DNA from 3 places in the Methylovorus sp. MP688 genome. Region 3 is predicted to be linked to each of the others. Evidence: predicted binding sites of a transcription regulator. Region 3 holds the regulator's gene; each other region holds the start of a gene.
What was found. Region 3 encodes sigma-54, which starts transcription at its own class of promoters, with help from an activator protein. Its sites were predicted from a motif close to TGGCACNNTTCCTGCT; they were not measured.
Positions count from the first base shown of each region.

Region 1 (4,286 bases), 590 kb from region 3:
TGGAAGGCTGTTCCGTCAAGATCAACTCCGAAGAAGGTGCATGGGCATCTGGCGAGAAGTTCGAAAGCGGCAACACCGGTCACCGTCCTGGCGTAAAGGGCGGCTACTTCCCAGTACCTCCAGTCGATTCCTTCCAGGATCTGCGCTCAGCCATGGTCATCGCCCTTGAAAACATGGGCGTGCCTGTTGAAGTGCACCACCACGAAGTGGCAACGGCTGGTCAATGTGAAATCGGCACCAAGTTCAGCACCCTGGTACAACGTGCCGACTGGACCCAATTGCTGAAGTACGTTGTGCTGAACACCGCTCACGCTTACGGCAAAACCGCCACCTTCATGCCTAAGCCTATCGTTGGCGACAACGGTTCCGGCATGCACGTGCACCAATCCGTATGGAAAGATGGCAAGAACCTGTTCGCAGGCAACGGCTACGCTGGCCTGTCCGAGTTCGCCCTGTACTACATCGGCGGCATCATCAAGCACGCTCGCGCGCTGAATGCGATCACCAATCCAGGCACCAACTCCTACAAGCGTCTGGTTCCAGGCTTTGAAGCTCCAGTTAAGCTGGCTTACTCTGCCAAGAACCGTTCAGCTTCGATCCGTATTCCTTTCGTGCATTCCGACAAGGCTCGCCGCGTTGAAGCTCGCTTCCCTGATCCTACTGCCAACCCATACCTGGCATTCAGCGCCCTGCTGATGGCTGGTCTGGACGGCGTACAGAACAAGATTCACCCAGGTGAGCCAGCAACCAAGGATCTCTACCATCTGCCTCCTGAGGAAGATGCAGCGATCCCAACCGTTTGCTCCTCCCTGGAACAAGCACTGGAATATCTGGACAAGGATCGCGAGTTCCTCACCCGTGGTGGTGTGTTCTCCGATGACTGGATCGACAGCTACATCGCATTGAAGATGGAAGAAGTCACCAGAATGCGCATGACACCGCATCCTATCGAGTTCGCCATGTACTACAGCTGCTAATCACAGCATGTTAAAAAAGGCGGGGCAACCCGCCTTTTTTATTGCCTGCCACTCTTGCGCACCTGTTAACTGGCGCGCGTTGCCACCCGATGGCTTCTCATCTAAACTCAATGCATGAAATTTCTATTGCTGTGTTGCGGCTTGCTAGCTGGATTGACGGTGCAAGCGGCCGATATCTATAAATGCGTTGATGAGTCAGGCCAACCGACATTCACGGACGCCAAAACGCGGACCCTCTACAAGAATTGCCAGCTTTTCCTGAAAGGCGACAATGCCTTGCCCGTGCCCTCAGGCAAAAAAGAGCGGGCAAGAACGCCTACGCCTTCGGACTTTCCCAAGGTAGACAGGAGCACGCAAACCCGCCGGGATGATACCCGCCGGCAGATTTTGCAGGATGAACTCGCCACAGAGAAAAAAGCGCTGGAAGAAGCAAGACAAGCTTATAACGAAGGCAGCGCTAACCCCGAGGTGTATCGCACTGCCGATGGCAAGACCTTGAGAAACGTCACAAAATTTGAAGAAAAAATGCGCCGGCTGAAAGCCGATGTCGACACGCACGAAAACAATGTAAAGCTGCTGCAAAAAGAGCTCAATGGCATGAAATAAGCTGAATTTTCATGGTGTTGCGTGTTAAAGATGCAGATTCAACATCCTTAAGGTCAATCTTATGCAACGCTTTTTCACCGCTTTGACGCCATGCTCTGGCCTGGCTTTTGCTTAACCACTGCCATGGTACATATTATTCCTCCCACATTCGCTGGTCTCGAACATCTCGCCACTGCCGTCATCCTGCTGGATGATTCCCGCAAGGTCATATATGCCAATCCGGGGGCTGAAATCCTGTTTGCATTAAGCGCCAAACAGATTACCGGGCTGGATATTTTTCAGGTATTTCCTGAATGCGAAATCCTGCACTCGGCCGTGGAAAATGCGATCAGCAATCGCAGTCCATTTCGCGAACATGAGTTTCTCATCACCACCATGCGCCAAAGTTCAGTCGCCGTCACTTGCACGGTGACCCCGGTGGATGTGAATCCGGCCTGCCTGGTACTTGAGTTCCAGCAGATGGATCAGCAACTGCGCATTGCGCGCGAGGAACGCATGCTCATCCAGCAGCAAGCGAACGCTGAGTTGTTACGCAATCTCGCCCACGAGATCCGTAATCCGCTGGGCGGGCTGCGCGGGGCGGCACAATTGCTGGAGCATGAACTGCCACAGGTCAATTTGCGCGAATACACCCAGGTCATCATCAAAGAGGCGGATCGCCTGCAGTCACTGATGGATCGCTTGCTGGTGCCGCACCGCGTGCCCAAGTACGAACCCACGAATATTCATGAGGTGCTGGAACGCGTGCGCAGCCTGTTGCTGGCGGAGTCACCCAAAGCCATTATGGTCAAGCGCGATTACGACACCAGCCTGCCCGAGCTGATTGGCGATCGTGAGAAACTGATACAAGCCGTGCTCAATATCGCCCGCAATGCTGCACAGGCCATGCAGGGGACGGGGCAGATCACCCTACGCACCCGCGCCGAACGGCAGGTAACGCTAGCCAAGAAACGCTACCGGGTGGCGATACGCCTGCAGATTATCGACAACGGCCCTGGGATTCCTCCTGATATCCGCGACCGCATTTTTTACCCACTGGTCTCCGGCCGCGAAGGTGGCTCCGGCCTCGGGCTGACGCTGGCACAGACATTCATCACCCAGCATCACGGCATGATTGAATGCGAGAGCGAACCAGGCAAAACCTGTTTCACCATTCTGCTACCCATCGAAACGACCGCCATGAAAGGCTTTATTGCCAAGCAGTAAACTCACGTAGAACACATGAACGATTTTAAACACACAGGCAAGCTATGAAACCTATCTGGATTATTGACGACGACAAATCGATACGCTGGGTCTTTGAAAAAGCGCTGGCGCGCACCGACATGGATTTCAAGACCTTTGCCTCCGTGCCCGAGGCACTCAATGCGCTCACCCGGGAAGAACCACAAGTGATTGTCAGCGACATTCGCATGCCCAACGGTTCTGGCCTCGACTTCCTCGATGAGGTAAAAAAACGCCTGCCTGAGATTCCTGTCATCATCATGACGGCATACTCCGATCTCGAAAGTGCCGTTGCGGCATTTCAGGGTGGCGCTTTTGAATATCTGGCCAAGCCTTTTGATGTAGACCAGGCGATTGAGATCATCCGGCGCGCCGTTGAAGAAAGCATGCGTCAGGCCACGGAAGCCGTTACACCAGAAGCGACACCCGAAATCATTGGCCAGGCCCCTGCCATGCAGGAGGTATTCCGTGCCATTGGCCGCTTGAGCCGCTCGCATGCCACCGTACTCATTAATGGCGAATCAGGCACCGGCAAAGAGCTGGTTGCCAGCGCCCTGCATCGGCATAGTCCGCGCGCAGACAAACCCTTTATCGCGATCAACACGGCAGCCATCCCCAAGGATCTGCTGGAGTCCGAGCTGTTCGGCCATGAACGCGGCGCCTTCACCGGCGCGCAGGCAGCACGACGCGGCCGCTTTGAACAAGCCGATGGCGGCACCCTGTTTCTGGATGAAATTGGCGACATGCCTTCTGATCTGCAAACGCGCTTGCTGCGCGTGTTGTGCGATGGCCAGTTTTATCGCGTCGGCGGGCATCAACCCGTCAAGGTTAATGTGCGCATCATTGCCGCCACTCACCAGGATCTGGAGGAGCGCGTGAAGCTCGGCCTGTTCCGTGAAGACTTGTTCCACCGGCTGAATGTGATACGCCTGCGTCTGCCGCCCTTGCGCGAGCGTCGTGAGGATGTGCCTCTGCTGGTCAAGCACTTCCTGCAACAAAGCGCGCAAGAGCTCGGCGTAGAAGCCAAACAACCGTCTGCAAGTGCGCTACGTTACCTTGCCACCATGAGCTGGAGCGGCAATGTGCGGCAGCTTGAGAATGTCTGCCACTGGCTGACCGTGATGGCGCCAGGCCAGAATATTGATGTGGCAGATTTGCCGCCAGAATTGAAGGAGGATAGCAGCAAGCCAACTACCGCCACCTCCTGGCAAGAAGCGCTGGCAGCGGAAGTCATGGATGCGCTCAATCGCGGGGAGCAGGAAATTCTGGAAACACGCACCAAGGAATTCGAGAAAATCCTGATTAGCCGTGCGCTGAGCCATACCGGGGGCCGTCGCATCGAAGCAGCGACACAACTCGGTATGGGCCGCAACACCCTGACCCGCAAGATTCAGGAGTTAGGGATAGAGGAATAATAAAACGAAACGATAAGCATACGAGGACACCGGGCCAGTGATCAGTGCTGGCCCACCTCGGTAA
Region 1 covers NC_014733.1:2,500,509-2,504,794, forward strand. Annotated here, with positions in the region: gene glnA (type I glutamate--ammonia ligase) at 1-977, shown strand, start outside; gene MPQ_RS11925 (DUF4124 domain-containing protein) at 1,092-1,583, shown strand; gene glnL (nitrogen regulation protein NR(II)) at 1,707-2,789, shown strand; gene ntrC (nitrogen regulation protein NR(I)) at 2,834-4,222, shown strand; gene MPQ_RS11940 (class I SAM-dependent methyltransferase) at 4,264-4,286, opposite strand, start outside.
Region 1: a site for sigma-54 is predicted at 1,680-1,695, ahead of glnL (nitrogen regulation protein NR(II)). Genes of this name have one in related genera too.

Region 2 (4,286 bases), 100 kb from region 3:
GGTTGCCAAGATACAGTTGTTTTTGCAGGCCGAGTTTGATGCGTGATAATGCGCGAGTAATCTTGCGAGTTACAAAATTCTCGCCGCGTACAGGCGACTCATGATTGAAGAGGATGCCATTGCAAGCGAATATGCCATATGCCTCGCGGTAGTTAACCGTGATCCAATAAGCATATAGCTTGGCAACTGCATAAGGCGATCGTGGGTAAAAAGGGGTGGTCTCTTTTTGGGGTGTTTCCTGTACTAGCCCATAAAGTTCAGAAGTGGATGCTTGATAGAAACGCGTTTTATTTTCCAACTTCAGAATACGTATAGCCTCTAATATTCTTAGAGCGCCTAGAGCATCTGAGTTTGCTGTGTATTCCGGCTCTTCGAAAGACACGGCGACATGGCTCTGTGCGGCAAGATTATAAATTTCATCAGGTTGTACCTGCTGAATAATACGGATCAAACAACTTGAGTCTGTCAGGTCACCATGGTGAAGAAAGAAGCGGACGCCCTCTTCATGAGGGTCTCTGTACAAGTGGTCGATGCGAGCTGTATTAAATGACGAAGCACGACGTTTAATGCCATGCACGATGTAGCCTTTGTTGAGCAGTAACTCTGCCAGATACGCCCCGTCTTGCCCGGTTACGCCTGTGATTAATGCAACCCTGTTCATTATTTTCTTTCCATAAAAACGTCAAGCTATATCGGTATAGTCAATTACACGCGCACCTCAAAAAGCACTAAAAAACACGCGAAGATTTTTCGTTAAACCGTTTTAGTGCAGTTTCATATTGCTCTGCGTTATTTCTTTGAGAAGTCTAGGGTCCTTGTTCACCATACTCGCGTAATTTTTGTTGGCTGACCGCACCGTGCGTGAAATCTTATGCAAGCGCGGTGGATACGGGGCAAAAGAGAGGTGCTGGGTGCTGATTGACGAAGCGTCAAATTTTGCCACATTGACGTAGGTTTGAGAATTTTTTCGTTGATTCAGGAGGTATTCATGACGTATTGGTATCCCGAGGAGATGAGTTACTCGGGGTTTCCGCTAGTTAGCTGAAAAATTCATTTTTTTGAATTTTCATGTAACTTACCGTTGACCTTGGAGCAATCCTACTAGCGTGTACCAAGAGGGTGCTGTTGATAACATTATGAAAAATAGAATCACTTTCTCGTTTTCACTAGAAAACGAGAAAGTGTATTTAGAATGAGAGTATATCTTTCTTGGTGGTGGGGTCGATTACTACTCAATCAACCCCAATTCCTTGAGTCTCGCCCTCAGAATATTCCGGCTGATACCAAGCAATCTCGCGGTATGTACCTGATTATGATGGCAAAAATCATAGGCTTTGCTCACCAGCAGGTTGTTGACGATGTCGAACAGCTTGTCCGGTGATTCCTGAAATAACTCATAAAACACCGTTTCCAGTGGGTAGGTGGAAACCTCGCTGCTCTGACCAGCGGAGGGCTTGGCAGGTTTGGCGGGATGATGCGGCCGGGCCGCGTGTTCCTCGCGTTGCAGCAGGGAGTGCGGCAGGTTGAGGTCGTGCGGTTGCAGGGTGTTGGTGTTCGAGACCAGCAATGCACGGTGAATCACGTTTTCCAGCTCGCGGATATTGCCTGGCCAGGGGTATTCGAGCATCACGCGGATGGTTTCCGGGGCCAGTTGGGGCGCAGCAGTCTGGAGTCTTTCCTTGTATACATTGAGGAAGTGTTCCACCAGTGGCAGGATGTCGCCACGGCGCTCGCGCAATGGCGGCAGGTTGATGGGCACGACCTTGATGCGATAGTAAAGATCTTCGCGGAAGCGGCCGGCACGCACGGCCTCTTCCAAATCCACATTGGTGGCGGCAATCAGCCGTACATTAATCGGGATGGCTTTGCGCGCGCCTACCCGCACCACTTCACGCTCTTGCAATACGCGCAGCAGTTTTACCTGGGTGGATTGTGGCAAGTCGCCGATTTCATCCAGAAACAGCGTGCCGCCATTGGCAGATTCAAACCAGCCGATTTTGGACTGCGATGCACCGGTAAAGGCGCCGCGTTCGTAACCGAATAATTCGCTTTCTACCAGCGTTTCAGAGAATGCGCCGCAATTGACGGCCTGAAAAGGCGCATGTTTGCGCTCGCTGAGCGCGTGCATCTGGCGCGCAATCAGTTCCTTGCCGGTGCCGGTTTCGCCAATAATCAATGCGGTGGCATCGCTCTTGGCTACGCGCTCTATCATTCTCAGCAGCTGTTGCGATTTTGGATCGCTGAATACCAGGGCGCTGGCCCGGATGGACAAGCTGACAGAGGATGGATTTGGGTGCGTGATGACGTGCTCGGCCCCTTTTGGTGGCTGAGTGGGCTCGTCGTCTTCCAGGTCATAGTCCCATAATTGAGTTCGCATTGTATGACGCTCTCTTTGGTAAATTGCAGTGCGCAATATAGCTAAATGTTATTAACATTTCCACTAATATCACATTATACCAATATAAGATATGGTTATATCTTATTCAGGCTCATGCAAATTAAGGCATGTAAAAAGTGGTGGTCAGGCAACAGTCTTGTGTTTACAGATGTTTGCCTGCCAACACTTGCTTGATCATGTCCACCTGGGTAAAGGCAGTGTGTGTTTCATAGGTCAATGAATTTAAACAATTAAAATTAATCATGCTGTGCTGGTTCTTTTTGGCATAGCTCTTGCCCCTGCTTGTTTATGCATCATTGGATGCAATACATATACCAACGTAGAGGGCAAAAAAATGAGCGTGATCGCTGTTGAAGCAAAAAGAGAGCTGGACGATTTTGTACAAAGCGTGCTGGAAGAGTCGCAATTGGCATTTGATGTGTTCCGCGAGACCGGAACCATCACGGCCAATGGCACGGTAGGTTTTGTCGAGCGTGTGCCAGGCCAGGAACAACTGGTGATCGTCAATTACGGCGGGCCTTTCAACAAGGGCAAAAAGCTGGAAGCGCTGGTGGTGGATTTTGATGGCAATGTCGTCATCGGCAAAAGCGGCCTGGGCAATACCCGTTACAACAAGCTGTTCAAGCAACATGCGGATGTCACCTCGATTTCCCACGTGCATTCCCCTTATCTGGGCGCATGGGCGCAGGCACACCGGCCTTTGCCTATCCGTTACGTGCCGGTGCAGCGTTTTAACCTGATTCGTGAAATCCCGATCTATATCGACCGTCGTCAGCAGGAAGTCGATTTCATTCTGGATCAGATTCGCCTGAACCCCCACAACACCGCGATTCTGGAAGCCAATGGCGGTTCAACCGTCTGGGGCAAGCAAGGCCTGCGCAAGCTGGCCGAATTCATTCTGCTGCTGGAAGAGGGCGCATTGATTCAAAGTCTGGCCGATTCCCTCGGCGGCTCGCGTGATTACGGTCCTGGCGTGCTGACCCAGCAGTGGAAGATGGCCAAGATTTATGACCAGGCCAAGGCGCTGGGATTGGTGCCTGCCAATGACAGTGCACCTGCCAGTCTTCAGGCAGCAGGTTAAGGGGATATCCGTGAGCTCAACCACTGCACAAGCCATAGACCGGCTCTGGCTCACCCGTTGCCCGGTGCCCACTGCCACCGGTCTCGCCCACAAGCTGGGCTGGCTGGAATCCGAGTTTGCCGCGGATGGCATTGTCCTTTCCACCTTGCAGGATCATCGCGAGCTGGCGCGTCATCATTACGATCACCAGCTGCCCACGCTGATTCGCGAGGGCGGCAATCTGCTGGCGATCGCAGCGCGGGCACAGGGGGCGCCTACACGGCTGATCGGCCTCACCTGGATTGATGAATGGCAAACCATCCTGGTACGGCCCGACTCAGGGATTAGCGAACCCGCTCATCTCAAGGGGCTGCGTCTGGCATTGCCCGCCTTCATAGAGCATCCCCTGCACGACCACATTCGCGGCAGCAGCATTGCGCGCGGCATGAGCCTGCATGGGTACAAGGGCGCGATGAAAATCGCCGGACTGACGCTGGATGATGTGCAGCTGGTGGAAGTGGGCTCCGGACAAGGTGGGCGTGAAGATCTGGGCGGCTTGTGGGCCGGTATCGAGCAACTGGCGGCGGGCAAGGTGGATGCCGTGTATGTGAAAGGAGCCTCTGCAGTAGAGGCCGCACAGCGGCAGGGTGTGGTCGTTGGTATCAATCTGGATACCTACCCGGACCTGCAGTACCGCGTGAATAACGGCACGCCGCGCCCGATCACTGTCCATGAGCAACTGCTGCAGGAGCATCCAGAGCTGGTCGCGCGCTTTCTGTATCAATCCTTGCGCGCATCCGAGTGGGCAAAAACCAATCTGGAAGGGGT
Region 2 covers NC_014733.1:124,787-129,072, forward strand. Annotated here, with positions in the region: gene gmd (GDP-mannose 4,6-dehydratase) at 1-661, opposite strand, end outside; gene MPQ_RS00570 (sigma-54-dependent Fis family transcriptional regulator) at 1,229-2,377, opposite strand; gene MPQ_RS00575 (class II aldolase/adducin family protein) at 2,733-3,479, shown strand; gene MPQ_RS00580 (ABC transporter substrate-binding protein) at 3,442-4,286, shown strand, end outside.
Region 2: a site for sigma-54 is predicted at 2,660-2,675, ahead of MPQ_RS00575 (class II aldolase/adducin family protein). Genes of this name have one in related genera too.

Region 3 (4,286 bases):
ACGGTGCGCTGGCCTATGTGCTGGCAGCGGTAAAGATGAAGCATTACCCGGATGATGACACCACCGAACTTGAACGGCCCCGGTTTACGCAGTATGCCGTCAACAAGCCTTACACGCAGATTGAAGGCCAGCGTGGCAACGTCTCCAGCGATGGCGAGACCGTGGAATTCATGGATAATGTGATCGTCATTCGCCAGGCATCCAAGGATAAAGGGGAAATGATGGTACGTACCCAGTACCTCAAGATGTTCCCCAAGCAGGAAGTGGCCGTGACAGACAAACCTGTGGTGATCACTCAGGCACCGGAAACGGTGATTCATGCCAACGGTATGGTATTCAACAAGAAAAACCAGACCGTCAACCTGCGTGGCCGCGTGCGGGCGCATTACCTTTCGCCCAGCGTGACAAAAAAAGCCGCTGGCAAAGCCCCTGCCAGCACGCCAGCGAAAGCCAGCAAGGCGGCACCACAGAAAAATGCCAAGGCCAGCGCCAGCCCCGCTAAAAAACAGGCAACACAGGCGAAACGAAGTACCAGTACCAATAACCAAGCCCGGATTCGGAGAAAATATGACAACCCTGCCCCGTAGCTTTTTGCCGCTACTTTTGATGATGGCCTGCCTGCCTGCACACGCCGAAAAGGCGGACAAGGACAAGCCCATCAATCTGGAAGCAGATGCCGTCACCGTAAATGATGCCAAAAAGACCAGCATCTACACCGGCAATGTAATCCTCACCCAGGGGACGCTGATCATCCGTGGCGATAAGCTGGTGGTGCGCGAGGACAAAGAAGGCTTTCAGCACAGCACGACCTACGGTAATCCGCAGACGCCCTCCACCTTCAAGCAAAAAATGGAAGGTAAAAACGAATATATGGAAGGCAGCGGTCAACGTATCGAGTACGATGGACGTATGGACAAGGTACAGCTCTACACCAAGGCCTGGGTTAAAAAAGGCGATGACATCGTGCATGGTGACTACATCATGTATGACGCCAATGCCGAATATGCCGAGGTGATTGGCGGTGGCAGCCAGGCAGCAACGCCTGCCACACCGACCGGGCGTGTACGTGCCGTCATTCAGCCCAAGAAAAAACCGGCTGGCACCGATGGCGCGACGGCCAATTAACCTGCCATGCTGACAATCCGTCAGTCTGGCGTGCAACACGATATACCTGAGTAAACATGAGCCAATTAATCGTAGAAGGTCTGCGCAAGAAATATAAATCCCGCACGGTGGTGCAGGATATTTCGCTGCAACTCAATAGCGGCGAAGTGGTGGGCTTGCTGGGCCCTAACGGTGCAGGCAAGACCACCAGCTTTTACATGATGGTGGGGCTGGTGGCCCTGGATGATGGCCGCATTCTGCTGGATGGCAAGGATCTGAGCCGTCTGCCCATACACCGTCGTGCGCGCCTGGGCCTCGCCTATCTGCCGCAGGAGCCCTCGATTTTCCGCAAGATGACGGTGGCCGAAAACATCATGGCGATTCTGGAGTTGCAGAAACTGGCGCCGGAACAGATGGAAAACCAGCTGGAATCGCTGCTGCAGGAACTGCATATCACGCATATCCGCAACAGCATGGCGGTCAGCCTGTCCGGCGGTGAGCGCCGTCGCGTTGAAATCGCCCGCTGCCTGGCCACCAACCCCAGCTTCATTCTGCTGGATGAGCCATTTGCCGGCATCGACCCCATCGCCGTGCTGGACATTCAGAAGATCATCCGCTTTTTGACCGAACGCAATATCGGCGTGCTGATCACCGACCACAACGTGCGGGAAACATTAGGTATTTGCGACCGCGCCTATATCGTCAATGAAGGACGCGTCTTCGCGGCAGGCAAGCCCAGCGAAATTATTCACAACGATAGCGTAAGAGAAGTGTATCTTGGTAAGGACTTCCGCCTCTAAGCACACATTTGGCGGCCCCCACGTATGAAGCAAAGCTTACAACTCAAATTTTCGCAACACCTGGCGCTGACTCCGCAACTGCAGCAGTCCATCCGTTTGTTGCAGCTATCCACGCAGGAGCTCAATCAGGAGCTGGAAACCCTACTGCAGGCGAATCCATTGCTGGAACGCGCTGACAAGATCGAAGAACCGCTGGAAATCCCCGACAACTTCATTGCGGCGCCAGTAGCCCCTGAGCCCAGCGTGGCCGCCACACCGGAGGAAGCTCCCCGCCAGGATGAATTTGGTGGCGATGACTATTTTGAATTCGGCAGCAGCAGCGGCAGCAACCGCTGGGAAGACAGCAGCTCCGGCAATGACGATGACAATGATTTCAGCTACCAGGAAGCGGTCAGCCTCAGCCTGCGCGATCATCTGCTAGGTCAGCTCAAACTGTTGCCACTGTCCGAGCGCGACCAGACCTTGTCCATGCTGCTGGTCGATACCATTACCGACGACGGTTATCTGGAGCAGTCGCTGGAAGAGCTGGCCGAGATGCTGCCACCGGAGCTCGAAATCGACATGCTGGAGTTGCAGACGGCGCTCAAGCATATCCAGAACCTGGACCCACCCGGCATAGGCGCGCGCAATCTGGCAGAATGCCTATCCTTGCAATTGCGCGCCTTGCCACCAGATACGCCTTATGTGGATCTCGCCATCAAGGTTGCCGAAACGCACTTGCCCCTGCTGGCAGCCCGCGATTACGCAAAACTGAAAAAATTGCTGGCCTGCGACGATGATGTATTGCGCGAAGTGCAACAGCTGGTGCTGCAACTCAATCCCCGCCCAGGTGGTGAATTCAGCAAAATCACGTCTGATCATTACATTCAGCATGAAATCGTGGTCAAGAAAATCAAAGGTGTCTGGCTGGCCCATCTGAACGACGAAGTCGTGCCCAAGCTGCGCATCAACCAGCTGTATGCCGGCATCCTCAAGCGCAACCGCGAAAGCTCGAGCCAATACCTGATGAGCCAGATGCAGGAAGCCAAGTGGATGATCAAGAACATCCAGCAGCGCTTCTCCACCATCCTGCGCGTTTCTCAGGCGATTGTGGATCGCCAGCGCAATTTCTTTGAGCACGGCGAGGTCGCCATGCGCCCCCTGGTGCTGCGCGAGATTGCCGATGAGCTGGGCCTGCACGAATCCACGGTGTCACGCGTTACCACGCGCAAGTACATGCTCACCCCACGCGGAGTTTACGAGCTTAAATATTTCTTTGGCAGCCATGTGGCTACCGAATCCGGGGGCGCTTGTTCCGCCACTGCCATACGCGCCCTGATCAAACAAATGGTCAGCGAAGAGAACCCGAAAAAGCCGCTGTCGGATAACCAGATCACGGATATCCTGGGTAAACAGGGCATCGTGGTTGCTCGTCGCACCATTGCCAAATACCGCGAGTCTTTGCAGATACCCGCGGCCAACCAGCGCAGATCGCTTTGATCTGCGTTTTACCTGAAGGAGTAAATCATGAACCTGCATCTCACCGGACACCATCTCGACGTTACCCCAGCCCTGCGCGAATATGTGCAGAGCAAGCTTGAGCGCGTGAGTAACCACTTCGACCATGTGATTGACGTCAAAGTCACCATGAGCGTAGAGAAGCTGGCGCAGAAAGTGGAGGCCACCATTCATGTGCCGGGTCACGATATCCATGCCGAAAGCAGCGGTGAAAACATGTACGGCGCGATTGACGCGCTGGCTGACAAGCTGGATCGCCAGGTTCTGAAGCACAAGGAAAAAGTAAGCGACCATCACAAGGCCAACGGTGCCCTCAAGCACCAGGCGGCTGCGGAATAAAGGTCTAACCGGGGACAAGGCAAAGGCGTGTTGTCTTACATATCGCCAGTCGCCTTGTCCCTGCCGAACATAAGGTAATCATATGGCTACCATCAGTGTTGCACAGCTTTACCGGGATATGCGCCGCAATCTCAAGCTCACCTGGGTTTCCGGGCTGAATGGCGGCGAAAACCTGCTCACCAGTGAAACGGTGACCAAGCCCTCGCTGGCACTGATCGGGCATCTGAATTTTGTACACCCCAACCGCGTGCAGGTGTTGGGCTGTGCTGAGATGGATTACTTGCGCAGCCTGCCCAAGCCAGAGCTCAAGAAAGCCATCCACAATCTGTTTTCCACCGACCTGGCCGCCGTTGTCGTCGCCAATGGTGAAAAACCACCCGCCGAGCTGAATGCAGCCTCGGATGATTTTCAAACCCCCTTGTTTACCTCACCCATGCGCAGCCCGGGGCTGATGGATGTCCTGAGCCATTATCTGGCGCAAGCCGTCGCCGAATCCGAGAGCTCCCATGGTGTTTTCATTGAAGTGCAGGGCTTTGGCATCCTGAT
Region 3 covers NC_014733.1:227,672-231,957, reverse strand. Annotated here, with positions in the region: gene lptC (LPS export ABC transporter periplasmic protein LptC) at 1-587, shown strand, start outside; gene lptA (lipopolysaccharide transport periplasmic protein LptA) at 568-1,125, shown strand; gene lptB (LPS export ABC transporter ATP-binding protein) at 1,182-1,904, shown strand; gene MPQ_RS01055 (RNA polymerase factor sigma-54) at 1,929-3,383, shown strand; gene hpf (ribosome hibernation-promoting factor, HPF/YfiA family) at 3,411-3,740, shown strand; gene hprK (HPr(Ser) kinase/phosphatase) at 3,823-4,286, shown strand, end outside.